2 regions of the Serratia bockelmannii genome follow, and region 2 is predicted to be linked to the other one. Evidence: predicted binding sites of a transcription regulator. Region 2 holds the regulator's gene; the other holds the start of a gene.
What was found. Region 2 encodes PurR, which represses purine synthesis genes. Its sites were predicted from a motif close to CANGCAAACGTTTGCNTG; they were not measured.

Region 1 (10,402 bases), 140 kb from region 2:
CTTATTCTTATCATCCATAATGATAATAGCGAACACTTCCCGCCTCTCCGTGCGGGATTCTTTTTCCCGCCGCCGTCGCCCCAATCTGGTGCTTTATGTTGAGATTTGGTTGCCGATAATTTACATTCGCTGTCTGAGAAACCTCAACCTCCCGCGGTGGCCAGGCTGGCAACGGGTGGGCGTTCAGGAGCAAAAGACGTGCAAATGACCCTCATGGAATACATCACTCGACACTTTAACGGCGATCTTCATCGTTACGCGCAGTCGGAAGGCGTCAGCCGTGAACAAATCATTAGTTGGATAAATAATGAATGTCACGTGATCAAAGGCAGGCTGTTTATGCCGGTGAAGCATCTCCCGGCTGAACAAGCACAGTGATGACAAAAAAACCCCGCCAGGCGGGGTTTTCTGTTTCTGATAGCACGGAAAATCAGAAGTTATAGCCGACCACGAGGTAATAACCCCAACCGGTAGACTTGATCGGGCCCTGCGGGGTACCGATATCCGCGCCATCCTGCCACTGGCCGCCGTTATGGAAATAACGCGCCACGAAAGAATAGTGCCAGTGATCGTAGTTCAGCGCCAAAATGTGGCTGGAGGCGATAGAGTTGCTGGTGCGCACCTGTTTGCCGGTGCCGTCAACCCAATGGCTGTCCTTGCCCAGATCGGAACCAAAGTCGAAGTTGGTGAAGCCGATGTAGCTCAGGTTGCCGCCCCACACCTGGGTCAGCGGCACGAAGTATTTCACCTTGAAGCGGTAACCGTCCCAGCTGTTCTCGTTGGCAGCCTGGTAGTTTTCCCACTGGTATTTGGCATAGATGTTCATCGACAGGCTCATCGGCAGGCCGGTGTCGATATCGGTGCCCAGACCCATGTACCAGGTGTTTTGACGACCGTCGGCGTTGTGGCCCAGGTCATAGATGTAGTTGTTGGCGAAGTACCACTCTTTGAACGGACCGAAGCTCAGATCGGTGCCGGTCAGCTTGTCGATGGAGAAGCGCGGTTCAATCTCCATAAACAGCGGGGAGCCTTTGTCCCAGATGCCGCGATCCGGGGTATTGCCCACGCCGAAGAACTTCGGCACGTCAACGTAACCGTAGAAGTCGAACCAGTCTTTCTTGGCGAAGGCTTCGTATTCGAGATACACGTCGTTATTCAGCTGCGGTCCGAAACGGGTGTGGTAGCTGCCCACCACGTTAACGCTCTGGTGCCACCAGTCGGAGACATATTGACTGTCTTTGCTATCAGCCATTGATGATGCACTGTAAGACGCTGCGAGCAGTACACCTGCTGCGAGAGCTATTTTTTTCATTTTATTACCACATGCTTAAAGGGCCATTTCCTGCCCGTTTAGAAAAGATGACAATGAGTCTGCCGACACCTGGCGTTGTCTTCACACAGAAACTCGGATGACGCGCGCATTATAGAAACCACTGACTGTAAGAATCTGTGATCCAGTTACGCATTTCGCGAATAGGTAATCGATTGCGTTCACATTTGTCAAATTATGTTTCATTCAAATTCACATTCGCTGTGATTTTTGTCATGCACATCGATTTTTAGCGCAGTTTTTGAGCCAACTGTCATCAACCGGCAATGAAGAGGAGTACGGCATTCAAGCGGGAAATGCCGGCGAAAACTCGCCGGCGAGAGAGAAGCGGCAGCCGATCACGCTGGCCACATCGAACGACGAATGAGGCTGCAAAAATTACCGCGAACAAAGCTCGGTTCCTTATCCGCCAGCACGTCCGCTTTGACGTTGCCGAAGGTGCTGTCCGGCTTATGTCGAATCCCGTCGTAAAACGCCTGAATAATCGCTTCCTTGAAGTTTGCCCCGCGGGGATGCAACTCCACTACCCGCTCTCGCAGCGCCGCGTCATAGCCCTGGTAATTGATCCCTAACACATCCATCTCTACTCCCGCGGTCACCAGCGCAATCAGCGGGTGCATGTATTCCGGGATCCCCGGCGTGGTGTGTAACGCGATCGCCGTCCATACCCGATCGATATCCTGACGGCTGACCCCGTGCCCGCGTAAAAACTCGGCCGCCGCATCGGCGCCATCCACTTCGAAACGTTTGTCGCAGCTGCAGTGATCGTGCGTCAGTCCCATATCGTGAAACAGGCAGCCGACGTACAGCAGTTCAGGATCGTAAACCAGCTTGCGCTGCTGCCCCGCCAGCGCCGCCCAGTAATACACCCGGCTGGAGTGGTGAAACAGCAGATCTGATTCGGTGTCGCGCACTAACTCGGTCGCCTGACGCGCCATCGCGCTATCCGGCACGCTGATGCCGTTGATGGTTAAACTCATAACTTGATTCTCCCGTTGTCTGGAACCCGGTTAGATTAGGCGTTACACTGAATGTCCTCAATTGCCATTAATCAACGATTAGTGACATCCCCCATCCATCGGGATATCGCATGCCATGAGTAAAACCATCGCTATTCTCGCCGTGCCACAGGTGCAGCTGCTGGACGTTTCCGGTCCGCTGGATGTTTTCGCCGAGGCCAATCTGCAAGCCGGCTATGCCGCCTATCATCTGCAGGTAGTCGGAAAGACGCTGGCGCCGATCGTGTCCTCATCCGGCGTCAAACTCGTGCCGGATCTCGCCATCACCCAATGGCGTGAACAGGCGATCGACACGTTGCTCATCGCCGGTGCACCGGGTATCGCCGACGGCGAAAGCGAAACACGCACGCTGGACTGGCTACGCAGAGTGGTACCCCGCACTCGCCGCTACGGCTCGGTGTGCAGCGGCGCTTTTCTGCTGGCGGAGGCCGGCCTGTTGGATGGGCGGCAAATCACCACCCACTGGGCGGTAGCCGATCAATTGTGTCGCCGCTATCCTCAGGTCACGGTGGATAAAGACGCCATTTATGTGCGTGACGGGCGCCTGCAGACTGCCGCTGGCGTGACCTCAGGGCTGGATCTGGCGCTGATAATGGTGGAAGACGATTTAGGGCGTGAGATCGCGCAGCGGGTCGCGGCCCAGCTGGTGATGTTTTTCCGCCGTCCCGGCGGGCAGATGCAATTCAGCTATCGGGAACAGGCGACCCTGGCCGGGCGCTCAATGCTGCAGGAAGTGCAACGCTGGGCGATAGACAATATCGGGTTACCGCACAACGTAGCCAGCCTGGCGGAACGCGCCGGCGTCACCCCGCGGCATTTCAGCAGGCTGTTCGGCAACGAGGTCGGCACCTCTCCCGCTAAATGGCTCGAGGAAGCCCGCATCGCCGAAGCGCGCAGGTTATTGGAGCTCGGCGTATTGGCGCCAAAACAGGTGGCGGCGCATTGCGGTTTTTCCAGTGCAGAGCTGATGCGGCGGGCATTTATCCGCCGGCTGGGGGTAACGCCGGCGGACTATCGAAAAATGTTTCTCGGTAAACAACTGCGGCGCGAAAGCTGAGATCAGTTTACCGCCGGCACCGCCTTGGCGATGTTTTCCTGGCGGAACGCCACCTCTTCGCCGTTTTTCACCTCCCAGTTGGCAACCGGAATGTCGGTCTTGGGCGCCGCCGCGACGACCGAACCGTAAATCAGCTTGTCGTCGCGGCGCAAAATATAAACGTCGAGCTGATATTCGTGCCGCAGATTCGCCGTGGTCAGGCGCACGGTATCGCCGCGCTCATAGTGATGCACGTCGATTTCAGGCTGTTGAATAAATTGAATGTCGCTTCTCATCGTCGTCGTTCCTTCAGGCAACATGGCTAGTTAAATTCTAGTTCAACATTGCGCCGACGGCGGATAATTTCCGTTAATTTCCGCGAGTTGCCCGCCAACAGATCAGCGAGCCAAGCGTGACCATCGCTACGCCCTGCCAGAAATTGGCGGTCAGCGAGGTGTGCAACACCAGCGCGGCGAACACCGCCGACAGCACCGGGGTGAAATAAGAGACGGTGGCCAGCAGCGTCATGTTGCCGTGCAAAATGCCAACGTTCCAGGCGGCATACCCCGCCCCCATCGCCACTCCGGCGCACAGCAGCGTTACGGTCACGCCAGCGCTGAACTGCATGCCGCTTTCTGCGCTGAAGGCATACTTCAACCACAGCGCCAGCGCGGTCAGCACGATGAACAGCACCACACCGTTGCTGCCCTGGGCGATCTTCTTGGTCAGGTTGCAATACAGCGCCCAGATCACTGCGCCACTGAACGCCAGCGTATAGCTGAGCGGATTGCTGCGCACGTTGGCCAGCATCTGCGCCGGTGACCAGCCGCCCTCGCCGCTCATGATCCAGCCGATGCCGAACAGCGACAGCAGCAGTCCCGGCAGCAGCCACCATTTCGCCTTTTGGCCGTTGAGCGCCAGCGCCATCAGCACGGTGAAACAGGGCCACAGGTAGTTGATCATGCCCACTTCTATCGCCTGCAGGCGGGTATTGGCGTAGCCGAGCGACAGCGACAGGCAGATCTCGTAGCTGACGAACAGCAGGCTGCCGACGATCAGATAAGGCCGCGGAAAGCTGCGCCATTTCGGCACGCCGAGCGCCACCAGCAAAAACACCGCGCTGACGCTGTAGATCATCGCCGCACCGCCTATCGGCCCCAGCCCTTCGCTGACGCTGCGAATAAGGCCAACCACGCTGCTCCACAGCACAATGGCCAACAAACCGAACAGCGTGGCGCGGGTACGCGAGGGCAAAGCGGGCATAAGACAGGTCCAATGGGTTATTTTTTATCAGGTTTTTCACTCTACTGCCGCACGTGCCAAAAAGAAAGGCGGGATACTCCCGCCTGTGAATTTATTGCTGCGGTTGCCGCTCCAACTGCGGCGGCGGCTGGCGAAAGCGTCGGGTCAGCCAGGCCAAATAGCCGAAGCCCAGTGTCGCCCAGATCAGCCCCATGGTCAGCGAGCTTTTCTCCAGGTTCAGCCACAGCACCCCCACCGTCAGCGCCCCCACCAACGGCAGGAACAGGAAGTTGAAGCGATCTTTCCAGCTTTTGTTGCGCCCTTCGCGAATGAAGAAGTGGCTGATCACCGACAGGTTAACGAAGGTAAAGGCTACCAGCGCACCAAAGTTGATCAGCGCCGTGGCGGTCACCAGATCGAACGACAGCGCTGACAGCGCCACCAGCCCGACCATCAGCACGTTCAGCGCCGGGGTGCGCCATTTGGGGTGGATATAGCCGAAGAATTTCTCCGGGAACACGTTGTCACGCCCCATCACGTACAGCAGGCGCGATACGCTGGCGTGCGACGCCAGGCCGGAGGCCAGCGTGTTGATGAAGGTCACGCACAGGAAGATCGACTGGAACAGCTTGCCGCCGACGTACAGCGCGATCTCCGGCAGCGCGGCGTCGGGCTGGTGAAAGCGTTGAATGGACGGGAAAAACAGCTGAATGAAGAACGAGACGCTGATAAAGATCACCCCGCCGTACAGCGCGGTCAGGAAGATGGCGCGCGGGATCACCTTGGCGGCGTCGGGCGTCTCTTCACACAGCGTGGTGACCGCGTCAAAACCGAGGAACGAGAAGCACAGAATAGTCGCGCCGGTAATGATCGGCAGCAGATGCGCATTCTCGCTGAGGAACGGCCGCAGGCTCCACACCGTGCCCATCCCCTCGCCGTTGTGCAGGCCGCGCACCACCAGATAGATGAACACCAGAATGATCGCCACCTGCGCCAATACGAACAGGGTATTGAAGTTGGCCACCAAATTGACGCTTTTCAGGTTGATGGCGGTGATAAGGATAACGAAGCCCACGACCCACACCCAGGGCGGCACTTCCGGGAACAGCGCGGTCAGGTAAATCTTCGCCAGCAGCGTATTGATCATCGGCAGGAACAGATAATCAAGCAGCGATGACCACCCCACCAGAAAACCGACGTGCGGGTTGATCGCCTTCTGCGCATAGGTATAAGCAGAGCCGGCGGTGGGAAACTGGCGCACCAGTTTGCCATAGCTGATGGCGGTGAACAGCACGCCGGCCAGCGCCAGCAGATAGGAGGTCGGCACATGGCCGTCGGTGAGGCCGGAGACGATCCCGAAGGTGTCAAACACCGTCATCGGCGTCAGATAGGCCAGGCCCATCATCACCACCTGCCACAGCTTGAGGGATTTGCGCAGCTGCGGTTTGCCCGCCGGGCCGCCGTCGATGGCTTTAATCGTCATGGCATTTCCCCTCTTGGTCCTCTGCTGTCAACCGTGCAACGTCATTCAGAGAGGCCGCAGGGAAACTGCTGCTCAGGCGGCGGTAAAAACGGGTTGGTATCGCTGTCGGGCGGCCGGCGACCGGCCCGTAGGCACTGCGGCACAGACAAACGTCTGCGCAGGGGGCTGACTGAGTCATGGTTATTTCCTCGTCGGCGTCCTGTACGCCGTGATAGAAGAAATTCTGTACCGCAGCGCGCAGCCTCGCCGGCCACAGGAGAGCCGATGAAATGCGCCGGACGCGCGCGGTAGTCGCAGGGTGAGCGGGATCAGGCGTTTTTCAACATCCACTCGATTTCGGTTTCGGTGATCAGGCGCTCGAACTGCACCAGCTCATCAGTTTTGCAGGCCAGATAGACGTGGCTGAAGCGTTCGCCCAACAATGCATTGAGCACCGGCTGATGTTCGAACTCGTACAGCGCGTCGCTCTGGCGGATCGGGAACGGCAGCCCGTCCTGCTCCAGACCGTTGCCGGTCACCGGCTCAGGCAGCGGCAATGCGGTTTCCAGGCCATAAACGATGCCGGCCAGAATGGTCGCCATCACCAGATAAGGATTGGCGTCGGCGCCCGCCACGCGATACTCCACGCGGTGGTTGTCGCGATCGCCGCAGGGAATGCGCAGCGCCACGGTGCGGTTGTTATGCCCCCAGGAAGCCTGGGTCGGCACATACATGCCAGGCTGGAAGCGGCGGTAGGCGTTGACGTTCGGCGCCAGCAGCGCCATCGAAGACGGCATCAGGGCGATCATGCCCGCCAGCGCCTGTTTCAGCAGCGCCGAATCTTCGCCGTCATCGTCGGCGAACACGTTGTTGCCCTGCGCGTTCAGCATGCTGATGTGCACGTGCATGCCGCTGCCGGCGTGCTCCTCATACGGTTTGGCCATAAAAGTCGCCTGCATATTGTGGTTCTCGGCCACCATGCGCACCAGCCGCTTCAGCGCCAGCGCGTGATCGCAGGCCTGCAGCACATCATCAGTATGATGCAGGTTGACCTCGAACTGCCCCGGCGACGCCTCCGCCACCGCGCCGTCCGCCGGAATGCCCTGCAAACGCGCCAGTTCGTCGATCTCGCTCAGCACATCGGCGAAATGGTTCAGGTTATCGACGGAGTACACCTGGCTTTGGGTGTTGCGTTCTTGCGTGCCCGGCGCGCACGGCGGCTGCAGATAGCCTTCCGCGTCACGTTGACGATCGATGAGATAGAACTCCAACTCTACCGCTACCACGGGGGAAAGCCCGCGCTGACGCAAACGCTGCCACACTCGGTTCAGCACATTGCGCGGTTCAACGTCAAAGGGAGTGCCATCTTCATCCAACATGGTGAGCAGCACCTGCGCAATATATTGCGGGTCCGCCGCCGACGGCGTCAGCGTGCCCGGTACCGGCACGCACACGTGATCCGGCTCGCCCAACTCCTGCCCCAACCCGGCCTCTTCCACCACGTTGCCGAGAATATCCATCGCAAATACCGACGCCGGGAAGTAACAGCCCTTCTCCAGTTTGTTCAGGCCGCCGACCGGGATGCGTTTGCCGCGGAAGCTGCCGTTCAGGTCGGTCAACAGTACGTCGACATGTTGGGTTAACGGATAACGTTCCAGATACTTCTTCACTTCGCGCTGGAACGCGCTACTTCGTCTCTCTTCACTGTGCTGAACAAAGTTTTCCACTTCTATGATGTTGGTCTGCATGGTTCACCCGCCGTTTGTGTTTTGCTGTCGTCGATGTTTATTGACCGTCTTGTTCAATATAATGCCCACAAATGAAACGTAGATGAAACAAATTTGTTTTGCAAGTGTTACTTTTGGTTTGAATATTGCCCAATCGACTGCTAGATTTATAGAATATTGAACGAAATCGGCGGTGGAGAAGCTTATCGTTCATAATTTCGAACGTACCAAGGGGATAGCATGGACAATATATTTAACAGACCAGTCATTGGCGTCGTCATGTGCAGGTATAGGTTAAACGGGCACCTCACACAGACCTTGCAAGAAAAGTACCTGAATGCCGTTATCACCGCCGGCGGCTTGCCGATCGCCCTGCCGCACGCGCTGGCGGAGCCGGAAATGCTGGCGGAGCTGCTGCCGCGCCTCGACGGCATTTTGCTGCCGGGCAGCCCCAGTAATGTGCAGCCGCACCTTTATGGTGAAAACGGCGATGAGCCTGACGCCGATCCTGGCCGAGACGCGTTGAGCCAGGCGCTGATCCGCCAGGCATTCGACAGGCGCATTCCCCTTTTCGCCATTTGCCGCGGCATGCAGGAAATGGTGGTCGCCACTCAAGGCACCCTGCATCGCCGCCTGTACGAACTGCCCGAGCTGCTGGAGCATCGTGAAGATCACGATCTGCCGCTGGAACAGCAATACGCCCCCGCCCACGAAGTCATCGTTCAGGAAGGGGGGCTGCTTTCGCAACTGATACCGGATTGCAACAGATTCTGGGTGAACTCGCTGCACGGCCAGGGTGCCAAAACCCTGGGCGCGAGCGTTCGCATCGAGGCGCACGCCGCTGACGGGCTGGTGGAGGCGATCAGCGTGCGCGATCAGCCCTTCGCGCTCGGCGTGCAGTGGCACCCCGAGTGGAACAGCGACGAGTATGCCCTGTCGCGCCTGTTGTTTGATGGTTTCATCACCGCCTGTCGGAACTATCAAAAGGAAAAACGCCCATGAGCGACGTCAGCTTGGCACCGGGAAAACGTCTGTCGCAGATCCGTCAACAATTGGGGTTGTCGCAGCGCCGGGTCGCCGAACTGTCTGGGTTAACCCACAGCGCCATCAGTACTATCGAGCAAGATAAGGTCAGCCCGGCCATCAGCACGCTGCAAAAGTTGCTGACGGTGTACGGTCTGTCGCTGTCGGCGTTTTTCGCCGAGCCGGAAAAACCGGCTGAGCCGCAGATCGTGATAGACAGCGACGACCTGATCGAAATCGGCAGCCAGGGCGTTTCGATGAAGCTGATCCACAACGGCGACCCGAATCGTACGCTGGCAATGATGATCGAGACCTACGAACCGGGCACCACCACCGGCGAGCGCATCAAACACCAAGGGGAAGAGATCGGCACGCTGCTGGAAGGCGAAGTGGTGCTGCAGGTCAACGGCCAGAGCTATCACCTGCTGGCCGGGCAGAGCTACGCCATCAATACCGGCATCCCCCACAGTTTCAGCAACACGTCGGCGCGCATTTGCCGGATTATCAGCGCCCATACGCCGACGACATTCTGATCAACGGAGCCAGGCATGAACTTTCACCACTTGCAGTATTGGCAACAACGGGCACAGGCCCTGAAGATTGAGCACCAGCTGTTTATCGACGGCCGCTACCAGCCGGCCGCCGCGGGGAAATGTTTCGCCGTGGAAGATCCCGCCGGCCGCCGTGAGCTGGCGCAGGTCGCGCGTGGCGAAGCCGCCGACATCGATCGGGCAGTCAGCGCGGCGCGCGCCGCCTTTGAGCGTGGCGACTGGGCGCAGGCCGCCCCGGCGCAGCGCAAAGCCACGCTGCTGCGTTTCGCCGATCTGATGGAGCAGCATCACGAAGAGCTGGCGCTGCTGGAAACGCTGGACACCGGCAAACCCATCCGCCACAGCCTGCGCGACGACGTGCCGGGCGCCATCCGCTGCATCCGCTGGTACGCCGAAGCGATCGATAAGGTCTACGGCGAAATCGCCCCCACCGGCCGCGAGGCGCTGGCGCTGATCGAGCGCGAGCCGATCGGCGTGGTCGGCGCCATCGTGCCCTGGAACTTCCCGCTGCTGCTGGCCTGCTGGAAACTCGGTCCGGCGCTGGCCGCCGGCAACAGCGTGGTACTCAAACCCTCCGAAAAATCGCCGCTGAGCGCCATCCTGCTCGGCAAATTGGCGCAGCAGGCCGGGTTGCCGGACGGCGTGCTGAACGTGGTGCCCGGCTATGGCCACGACGCCGGCAAGGCGCTGGCGCTGCACCGCGACGTCGATGCCCTCACCTTCACCGGCTCCACCCTGGTGGCGAAACAGCTGATGATTTACGCCGGCGAATCGAATATGAAGCGTGTCTGGCTCGAGGCCGGTGGCAAAAGCGCCAACATCGTCTTTGCCGACTGCCCGGATCTGGATCAGGCTGCCCGCAGCGCCGCCGCCGGCATCTTCTACAATCAGGGGCAGGTGTGCATCGCCGGCACTCGCCTGCTGGTCGAAGCGAGCATTGAGCAAGCGTTCCTGCAGGCGCTGCGCAAACACGCGGCGGCCTTCGTCCCCGGCGATCCGCTCGATCCCGACA
Region 2 (10,402 bases):
TGGGGCCGTTCAATGGGCTGGACAACGGTGAAGATCAGGAAGAAGCGGCGCTGTATTTGGTGGAAGAGCTGAATAAGCGCAACATCGCTTACCTGCACATCTCCGAACCGGACTGGGCCGGTGGCAAGCCGTATTCCGACGCCTTCCGCGACTCGGTGCGCGCCCACTTTAAAGGGGTGATCGTCGGCGCTGGCGCCTACACCGCCGAAAAAGCCGAAGCGTTAATCGAAAAAGGCTTCATCGACGCGGTGGCCTTCGGCCGCAGCTATATCGCCAACCCGGATCTGGTCGAGCGTTTCCGTCAGCACGCCCCGCTGAACGAACCTAAGCCAGAAACCTTCTACGGCGGCGGTGCCGAAGGCTATACCGACTATCCGTTTCTGGCGAAGTAACCCGTCCTGACCCCAACGGCCACGCAATCGCATGGCCGTTTTTTTATGCGTCGCGCGCAAAAAGGCCCGCACAAGGCGGGCCGGGGTTCCCTGGTGTTGTTTATGCTGCAGTTCAATTTCTACACGGTTATGTGGGGAATTGATAATTGATTGTGCAGATCAATTACTTCGTATCGATCGGTAAGTTCGATCAATATTTAAACACCACCGCTCCAACCCCGACAGGTGACATTGTCACTCATTCGTCACATTGAATTCCCTTGTAGGACAAGGCTATACTCGCTTGTGCTTCAATCCACCCGCCGTCTGCCACGGCACAGTCAATTCAGAGGAATTATGCGCTTACTCCATACCATGATCCGCGTCGGTGACCTGCAACGTGCCATCGACTTTTACACCAAGGTATTAGGCATGCGTCTGCTGCGCACCAGCGAAAACCCGGAGTACAAATACTCCCTGGCTTTCGTCGGCTATACGGAAGAGAGCGAAGGCGCGGTTATCGAACTGACCTATAACTGGGGCACTGACAGCTACGATATGGGCACCGCCTTCGGCCACCTGGCATTGGGCGTAGACGACGTTGCCGCCACCTGCGACAGCATCCGTCGCGCAGGCGGCAAGGTCACCCGCGAAGCCGGCCCGGTGAAAGGCGGCACCACGGTGATCGCCTTCGTCGAAGATCCGGACGGCTACAAAATTGAGCTGATCGAAAACAAACACGCCGGTCAGGGCCTCGGCCATTAAGCCACCCCTTCAGGGCGCGCTGGCGCCCTGCTGATTCTCCGCGCGATAGCGCCTGCAACCGGGCGCAAAATTTGCCATAATGCGCGCTGCATTCGATGAAGATAAGAAACTGATGGCCGAAAAAAGTGATCTTAACGCCCTGAGTGGTCGTTTTCGTGGGTTTTATCCCGTAGTAATAGATGTTGAAACCGCCGGCTTCAACGCCAATACCGATGCGTTGCTGGAGATCGCCGCCGTGACGCTGAAAATGGATGAAGATGGCTGGCTGCAGCAGGACGAGACTCTGCACTTCCACGTGGAGCCTTTCGAGGGCGCCAACCTGCAGCCGGAAGCGCTGGCGTTTAACGGCATCGATCCGCACAACCCGTTGCGCGGCGCGGTCAGCGAATACGACGCGCTGCACGCCATTTTCAAAGCGGTGCGCAAAGGGCTCAAGGAGCGCGGGTGCAACCGGGCCATTATCGTGGCGCACAACGCCAACTTCGATCACAGCTTCCTGATGGCCGCGGCCGAACGTGCCGGCCTGAAGCGCAATCCGTTCCATCCGTTCGCCACCTTCGACACCGCTGCGCTGAGCGGCCTGGTGCTGGGCCAAACGGTGTTGGCGAAAGCCTGCATCGCCGCCGGTATGCCGTTCGACAGCAGCCAGGCGCACTCTGCGCTGTACGACACCGAGCAAACCGCCCTGCTGTTTTGCGAGCTGGTTAACCGCTGGAAACGTCTCGGCGGCTGGCCGCTGCCCGCCGGCGATCTCGCCGAATAAGCCCAACAAAAAAGGCGGCCCAGTTTGCACTGGCGCCGCCCGTTACGCGATAACCACAAGCCTGTCGATTAAGACTGCTGGTCTTCCTGCGCTTTATACTTTTCTGCCGTTTCTTTGATCAGCTGCTGCAGTTCGCCGCGCTGATACATTTCGATGATGATATCGCAACCGCCGACCAGCTCACCGTCTACCCACAGCTGCGGGAACGTCGGCCAGTTGGCGTATTTTGGCAATTCGGCGCGGATGTCCGGGTTTTGCAGAATATCCACGTAGGCGAAACGCTCGCCGCAGGCGGACAGCGCTTGCACTGCCTGCGCGGAGAAGCCACAGCTCGGCAGCTTTGGCGAACCTTTCATGTACAGCAGAATCGGGTTTTCAGCGATCTGGTGCTGAATTTTTTCAAGTGTCGTCGTCATTTATTGCTTCCTCAAGCCACATTTCATGGCTACAACATGCATCACGCGGGCTATTGTAGCGGCTGGAACAGTCGCAAGAAAACGCCATCTTTTGCAAGGATATTCGCCCGCCGCCGATCGCGTTTCACCGGCCACGTCATTCCGGTCAAAACATACGTTGAGAATAACATTTTTAATCCGACCATTTCACTAATATATTGCGCCGCGATGACGGCGCGACTTAATTATATCCGCCACCGCCGACTGGCGCTTTTTTATACACCAACAGGCTGATTTTGAAACAAAAAAAATGTCATTAACGTTTTCTCACAATATGGATTATTATTTATGAGTTCTTCGCTGTTTTATATGGCGAAATTCGGGAATACTGTAACTCTTTCGATATCCGCTTCGGGGCCAAGGTTGGTGACGTCGACATGCGTTTAATTCTTACGCTCTTTGCGCTGCTGTTTACGCAGCTCTTCTTCAATTTGGCGCACGCTGCGCCACAGGCGCGTGTTGCCGCCGAGCAGCGTAAAAGCCATGCTAATGAAGCGCGGCCCGATGACCGCAGAAAAAAGAAAGCGGACAAAGCCGCTAAAAAAGCCAAAGTGACGGCCCCCGCGAAAAAAACCAAGACCGCCAAGGCGAAAAGCGAGAAAAGCGCGAAAAAGATCGCCAGCGCAAAACCCAAGGCCAAAGCGCAGAAAACTGCCAAGATTAAAGTCACCCCGCCGAAGAAGGGCTATAAAAAAGGCTATGGTCGCCACCGCGAAGCCGGTATGGCCACCGCTAAACTGGTGCGTGACGAGAAGCCGTTAAAACTTAGCCCGGCGCACAAAAAACGCTACCAACACGCCAAGCAGACCGCGATGGCCAAGCTGATGGATCAGATGGGCAAGCCTTATCGCTGGGGCGGCAGTTCGCCGCGCACCGGCTTCGACTGCAGCGGCCTTATCTATTACGCCTATAAAGACGTGGTGAAAATCAAAATGCCGCGCACCGCCAACGAGATGTATCACCTGCGCGACGCGGCGCCGATCAAGAAAAGCGAACTGGAAAGCGGCGATCTGGTGTTCTTCCGCATCAACAACCGCGGCGTGGCGGACCATGTTGGCGTCTACCTCGGCAACGGCAAATTCATCCAGTCACCGCGCACCGGTGAAGAGATCCGCATCAGCCAGCTCGACAACGACTATTGGCAGAACCACTACATCGGCGCACGCCGCGTAGTAACGCCGAAAACTATCCGTTAATTCCCTGCTCTGTGCGGTTGCGGCCCCGGTCGCAACCGCCTGCTCAAGCTATCGCCCATCGCACCTCCCCACGCGCATTTCTCGCTTTTCTTCCTGTTTTTTATGATGAAAATTGTTAAGATTGAATGACCACAATAAAAAACGGCCCATATGACTCTCGCCCGGCGAGAGGCGAATGGCGCTGTAAAGGAGGAAGCAATGTCGTTTGAATTACCTGCATTACCGTATGAGAAAAACGCGCTCGAGCCGCACATCTCCGCCGAGACCCTGGAATACCACTACGGCAAGCACCACAACACCTACGTGGTTAACCTGAACAACCTGGTGAAAGGCAGCGAGTTCGAGGGCAAATCGCTCGAAGAGATCATCAAGACCTCTAACGGCGGCGTCTTCAACAACGCCGCGCAGGTGTGGAACCACACCTTCTACTGGCACTGCCTGTCACCACAGGGCGGCGGTGAACCGCAGGGCGAACTGGCGGCAGCGATCGTCAAATCCTTCGGCTCTTTCGCTGCGTTCAAAGAGCAGTTCACCGATGCCGCAGTGAAAAACTTCGGTGCCGGCTGGACCTGGCTGGTGAAAAAACCGGACGGCGCGCTGGCGATCGTCAACACCTCCAACGCGGCCACCCCGCTGACCGGTGAAGACAAACCGCTGCTGACCGTTGACGTGTGGGAACATGCGTATTACATCGATTACCGCAATGCGCGTCCAAAATACCTGGAAAACTTCTGGGCGTTGGTCAACTGGACCTTCGCAGCGGAAAACCTGGCGTAAGCGCAGGTTCTGAGGTGATGAGGCGCAGCCTGGCTGCGCCTTTTTTATAACCGGGGGTAAATCAGTTCAACGCGGCAACGAAGCTGAAAGCGATAATGACCGCCAGCGCGCAGACGGTAGTGAACAGCGACATCTTCAATTCGGTATCCATGACAACTCCTTTAAAATGGGCTTTCCTAAGGATAAAAGGCGCACAATTAGTACGTCAAATCATTTTCCCACAGTTCGCCGATAAAATCTTGTTATCATTTCCCGGTTTATAATCTCGATTACCTCTTCCACTTTTGTTCAATATGCGACAAAATTCGCAGTTCACAACTGCGTACCGGCATTCATGCCCCTCCTGATTAAGCGCTGAAGACTTCAACACACTAAAAACTCAGTTTTCGCTTCTCTGGAGAAGGATCTACGTAGGCAAACGATTAACATCACACTTACATGCTGTAAACATGTGAGTTCAGGAGTCATTCCTTACATGGCAACGATTAAAGATGTGGCCAAACGCGCGGGCGTTTCCACCACCACCGTTTCGCACGTCATCAATAAGACTCGTTTCGTCGCCGAAGAGACCAAAGCGGCCGTGTGGGCCGCCATTAAAGAGCTGCACTACTCGCCGAGCGCCGTGGCGCGCAGCCTGAAAGTCAATCACACCAAGTCGATCGGCCTGCTGGCCACCTCGAGCGAAGCCCCCTACTTTGCCGAAGTGATCGAGGCGGTGGAAAACAGCTGCTACAGCAAAGGCTACACCCTGATCCTGTGCAACTCGCACAATAATCTCGACAAGCAGCGCGCCTACCTGGCGATGCTGGCGCAAAAGCGCGTCGACGGCCTGCTGGTCATGTGCTCCGAGTATCCGGATCAGCTGCTGGGCATGCTGGAAGACTACCGTAACATCCCGATGGTGGTGATGGACTGGGGCGCCGCGCGCGGCGACTTCACCGATACCATCATCGATAACGCGTTCGAAGGCGGCTATCTGGCCGGCCGTTACCTGATCGAGCGCGGCCACCGCGATATCGGCGCCATTCCCGGCCAACTGTCACGCAACACCGGCGGTGGCCGTCACCAGGGCTTTATGAAGGCGCTGCAGGAAGCGAATATCGACATTCGCGAAGAGTGGATCGTCCAGGGTGACTTCGAGCCGGAGTCCGGCTATAAGGCGATGCACCAAATCCTGTCGCAAAAACAGCGGCCGACCGCGGTATTCTGCGGCGGCGATATCATGGCGATGGGGGCCATCTGCGCCGCCGACGAGCTGGGCCTGCGCGTGCCGCAGGATATTTCCGTGATCGGCTACGACAATGTGCGCAACGCCCGCTACTTCACCCCGGCGCTGACCACCATTCACCAGCCGAAAGAGCGCCTGGGCGAAATGGCCTTCACCATGCTGCTAGATCGCATCATCAGCAAGCGCGAAGAGTCGCAGGTGATCGAAGTGCATCCGAAGCTGATCGAACGCCGCTCGGTCGCCGACGGCCCGTTCATCGACTACCGCCGCTAATCCCCCGCGCCGGAAGCCTGCGCAGCTTCCGGCTCCACCTCACTCAGCCACTCCTGATTCAACGTCTCTCCATCACCCAGATACGCCAGCAGCCAGCTCATCGCCGGTGACGGTTTATCCTGCTGCCAGGTCAGGCAGCACGGGCTGGCGGGAAACGGCTGCTGCAGCTGCAACGCCTTCAACTCACCGCGCTGCACCCGCGGCAGCGCCAGATGCGCCGGCATCATACCGACGCACAGCCCGGCGCACAGACAGTCGAACGCCGAGGTCCAGTCCGGCACCACCAGCCGCCGCTGGTTATCCAGCGTCCAAGTGACACGCTTGGGCAGATTGCGCGAAGTGTCCTCCAGACAAAGCGCAGGGTACGGCCTAAGCCGATCGTCATTCAACGCCCCTGCCAATTGTGCCAGCGGGTGCTGCGGGCTGACCACGCACAGCCAGTTCATATCCCCCATGTCGCGAAAGGCGAAGCCGCCGCCGACCGGCACCGCGCGGGTGGCGCCAATCGCCATATCCGCCCTGCCGTCCACCAACGCATCCCACACGCCGTTAAACACCTCGGGTTGCAACATCAGTTCAACGTCGGGGAAATGGCGGTAGAAATCCAGCACCAGTTGGCGGCTGCGCTGCGGTTTGACGATGATGTCCACGGCGATATTCAGCTGACCGCGCCACCCGTTAGCCACCTGCTGACAATGGCGGCGTGTGTCGAGCATTTTTTTGATAACAGCTCGCGCATCCTTGATAAATAACGCGCCGGCCGGCGTCAGCTCCACATCACGGTGACGCCGCTCAAACAGCGGCACCGCCAGCCATTGTTCCAACTGCCGCACGGTGTAGCTCACCGCCGACGGCACCCGGTGCAGCTCCTGCGCCGCCGCGCTGAAACTGCCGGTGCGCGCCACCGCGTCAACCACTTCAAGAGAATATTCAGACCACATCGCTTTGCCTTCAATTTTTTTAACAGCATTTTGCAAATATTACCGTTTCACAAGCAGAGATCCAGCCGGATACACTGGCCGGCGCTAAAAACCTGCGACACTAAAATATTAACGAGAAATACCATGCGAAACTCCTTTGGTTTTATGTTCTATCTCGCCGGCCTGAGCATGCTGGGTTATCTGGCGACCGATATGTACCTGCCCGCCTTTGGCGCCATGCGGGAGGAACTGCAAATATCCGCCGGCGCGGTCAGCGCCAGCCTGAGCATATTTCTGGCCGGCTTCGCCTTCGCGCAGCTGCTGTGGGGGCCGCTCTCCGACCGGCTGGGCCGCAAACCGGTATTATTGATTGGCCTGACGCTGTTCGCGTTCGGCTGCCTGGGCATGCTGTGGGTGGAAAATGCCGTGCAGCTCTGGATACTGCGCTTTATTCAGGCCGTCGGCGTCTGTTCCGCCGCCGCCATCTGGCAAGCGCTGGTGGTCGACCGCTATCGCGAAGGCCAGGCCAATCGCGTATTCGCCACCATCATGCCGCTGGTCGCGCTGTCGCCGGCGCTGGCGCCGCTGCTTGGCGCCTGGCTGCTTAACCACGCCAGCTGGCGTGCGATCTTCGCCGTGTTGCTGGCTATCACCGCCCTGCTGCTGCTGCCGACGTTGCTGCTCAAAGATCGCGCCAAAACTCAACCCGCCGCCGATGCGCCAAAAAGCAGCGTCAGTTTTTGGCAATTATTGAAATCCCCGGTGTTCAGCGGCAACGTCGCCATGTACGCCGCCTGCTCGGCCGGCTTCTTTGCCTGGTTGACCGGCTCGCCGTTCATCCTTGGTGATATGGGCTATGGCCCGAGCGACATTGGTCTGAGCTATGTGCCGCAGACGCTGGCTTTCCTGCTGGGGGGCTATGGCTGCCGCGCCGCGCTCAAACGCATCAATGGCAAAACCCTGCTGCCGTGGCTGCTGGTAGCTTATGGTGTCAGCATGGTGGCGCTGTATCTGGTGGCGACCGTAACCACTCCGACGCTCACCACGCTGCTGATCCCGTTCTGCGTGATGGCGCTGGTCAACGGCGCGGGCTACCCGATCATGGTGGCGAATGCGCTGATGCCGTTCCCGGAAAGCAGCGGCAAAGCCGCCGCGCTGCAAAATACGCTGCAGTTGGGGCTGTGTTTTGTGGCGAGCATGCTGGTGTCGGCGTTTATTGCCCAGCCGCTGCTGGCGACGGTGACGGTGATGGTGTCTACGGTGATCCTCGCCGCGCTGGGCTATTTCCTCCAGCGGGGAAAAGCGGGCGATGCGCAGCAAAAGGCGCAGCGGAAACATGCTAACTCAGCGTCATAATTGCCAAGCTTAATAATCACTTAAAGAATATGCGCGCCGAGTGCGATTTACAGTTGAGTCAACGCCTCGGCACGCCTATACTCAAAAACAACTTTATAAAGTAACACCTTATAATCTCTATATCTCAATTAGCTCTTGTGTACGCGTCTTGCGTCACACTCTTTTTTAAAGAGGCGTTTATCCTGCGCCATTTGCGTCGGGTCGTTTCTTTAAATTTCCTCTGTTCATAGTCGGATATCAGACGCCGCGGGCTTATTTCCCGTCGGTATACGTATGCACCCGCAGAAATTGTCTAAGCTGTTTCCTAACGGGTCATCAGTCAGAAGAAGGTGATGGAGAAGCTATGAGTTCATCGTGTATAGAAGATCTGAGCATCCAGGATAACCAGTGGTATCGCATCGCGCACGAAATGCTCGGTCTGGCCGGTATCGAAATCAATGGATCGCGCCCTTTCGATATTCAGGTTAAAAATCCCGAATTCTTTAAACGCGTTTTGCAACAAGGGTCACTGGGCCTCGGCGAAAGTTATATGGACGGTTGGTGGGAGTGCGAACGGCTGGATATATTCTTCCAGCGCGTGGTCAGCGCCGGGCTGGAGAAGAAACTTCCCCACCACCTGAAAGATACCCTGCGGATCGCCGCCGCGCGCCTGACCAACCTGCAATCGAAAAAGCGCGCCTGGATCGTCGGCAAAGAACATTACGATCTTGGCAACGATCTGTTTACCCTGATGCTCGATCCTTACATGCAGTATTCCTGCGGCTACTGGAAAGACGCCACCACGCTGGAGGAAGCGCAGGAAGCGAAGCTGCGGATGATCTGCGAAAAACTGCAGCTGCAGCCAGGCATGCGCTTACTGGACATCGGCTGCGGCTGGGGCGGCCTCTCTGCCTATGCGGCGAAGCATTACGGCGTGTCGGTGGTCGGCGTGACCATTTCCGCCGAACAACAGAAGCTGGCCCAGGCTCGCTGCGCCGGGCTGGATGTGCAGATCCTGCTGCAGGATTATCGCGATCTTCATCAGCAGTTTGATCGCATTGTCTCGGTCGGCATGTTCGAGCACGTCGGGCCGAAAAACTACCGCACCTATTTCAATGTGGTAGAACGCAATTTAGCGCCGCACGGCCTGTTCCTGCTGCACACCATCGGTTCCAACAAAACCGACATGAACGTCGATCCGTGGATCAACAAATATATCTTCCCGAACGGCTGCCTGCCTTCAGTGAGCCATATCGCCGAAGCCAGCGAAGGCCATTTCGTGATGGAAGACTGGCACAACATCGGCGCCGACTACGATCGCACGCTGATGGCCTGGTTCGAGCGCTTCAAACAGGCGTGGCCGCAGCTTGCCCCGCGCTACTCCGAACGCTTCGAGCGGATGTTCAGCTATTACCTGAACGCCTGCGCCGGCGCGTTCCGGGCGCGCGATCTGCAACTGTGGCAGGTGGTATTCAGCCCGAAAGGCGTTGAAGGCGGCATCCGCGTCGCCCGCTAAGCCACTTGCCCGACAAAAAAGGCCCCGGTAGTCACATCGCCGGGGCCTTTTTTGCTCGTTCGAAGCGTACGGCTTAGCCGCAGTAAACGCGGATGATTTTATCGTCGCTGTCGCCAAGGAAGTTCAGGCGGCGCAGGTTGAAATCCATGGTGACGGCAGAGTTGTACGGAATGGCTCGCACCTTGGCGTCGATCCGTACGCCTTCCAGCGAGGTCATCGGTTTGCCGACGAAGTTTTGATACTGTGATGCGCCACAGGTATCGTCCGCATCGGCCATTTGCGCGCCCGCGCCCTGCTCAGGCGAACTGCTGCAGGCGCTCAGCGCCAGCAACGCGGTTAACAACAACGTTTTCCCATAAAACTTCACGCGTTTCTCCTCTCTGCTTATGATTCGATTCCGGCGGCAACGCCCGAATCGCTGTCAGTCTTTGTGCGCCGGCGCCACCGCCGCCGCCAGCGTCGCTTCCCGGTTGGCCAGCACGCGCTCGACGGTGTCCACCACCGCCTGCGTTTGCGGATCGATCTCGATGTTCACCTTGTCGCCGAGGCGTTTTTTACCCAGCGTGGTGCGATCCAGCGTTTCCGGGATCAGGTGCACGCAGAAACGGTTATTCACCACTTCGCCGATGGTCAGGCTAATGCCGTCGATGCCGATGAAACCTTTGTGCAGCACATATTTCATCAATTCCGCATCCGGCATGCGCAGCCATACCTGGCGGTTATTTTCCGAGGTATAAATCTTGGCCACCTCCGCCGTGCAGATAATATGGCCGGACATCAAATGGCCGCCAATTTCATCATTG

Region 1: ACSJLU_RS10305 (nucleoside-specific channel-forming protein Tsx) is a predicted target of PurR. The motif match lies at 1,475-1,492, and genes of this name have one in related genera.

What each region holds. Positions count from the first base shown of each region.
Region 1 is NZ_CP196512.1:2,126,865-2,137,266, reverse strand. Features, by position in the region: gene ACSJLU_RS10310 (hypothetical protein) at 199-378, shown strand; gene ACSJLU_RS10305 (nucleoside-specific channel-forming protein Tsx) at 431-1,312, opposite strand; gene ACSJLU_RS10300 (HD domain-containing protein) at 1,669-2,310, opposite strand; gene ACSJLU_RS10295 (GlxA family transcriptional regulator) at 2,426-3,406, shown strand; gene ACSJLU_RS10290 (hypothetical protein) at 3,409-3,681, opposite strand; gene yddG (aromatic amino acid DMT transporter YddG) at 3,755-4,648, opposite strand; gene ACSJLU_RS10280 (APC family permease) at 4,740-6,110, opposite strand; gene ACSJLU_RS10275 (glutamine synthetase family protein) at 6,419-7,837, opposite strand; gene puuD (gamma-glutamyl-gamma-aminobutyrate hydrolase) at 8,057-8,818, shown strand; gene puuR (HTH-type transcriptional regulator PuuR) at 8,815-9,372, shown strand; gene puuC (aldehyde dehydrogenase PuuC) at 9,388-10,402, shown strand, end outside.
Region 2 is NZ_CP196512.1:2,263,156-2,273,557, reverse strand. Features, by position in the region: gene ACSJLU_RS10975 (alkene reductase) at 1-392, shown strand, start outside; gene gloA (lactoylglutathione lyase) at 729-1,136, shown strand; gene rnt (ribonuclease T) at 1,216-1,899, shown strand; gene ACSJLU_RS10960 (Grx4 family monothiol glutaredoxin) at 1,968-2,315, opposite strand; gene ACSJLU_RS10955 (C40 family peptidase) at 2,732-3,550, shown strand; gene sodB (superoxide dismutase [Fe]) at 3,749-4,327, shown strand; gene cydH (cytochrome bd-I oxidase subunit CydH) at 4,389-4,478, opposite strand; gene purR (HTH-type transcriptional repressor PurR) at 4,803-5,828, shown strand; gene punR (DNA-binding transcriptional activator PunR) at 5,825-6,769, opposite strand; gene punC (purine nucleoside transporter PunC) at 6,893-8,104, shown strand; gene cfa (cyclopropane fatty acyl phospholipid synthase) at 8,448-9,599, shown strand; gene ACSJLU_RS10920 (I78 family peptidase inhibitor) at 9,673-9,966, opposite strand; gene ACSJLU_RS10915 (riboflavin synthase) at 10,021-10,402, opposite strand, start outside.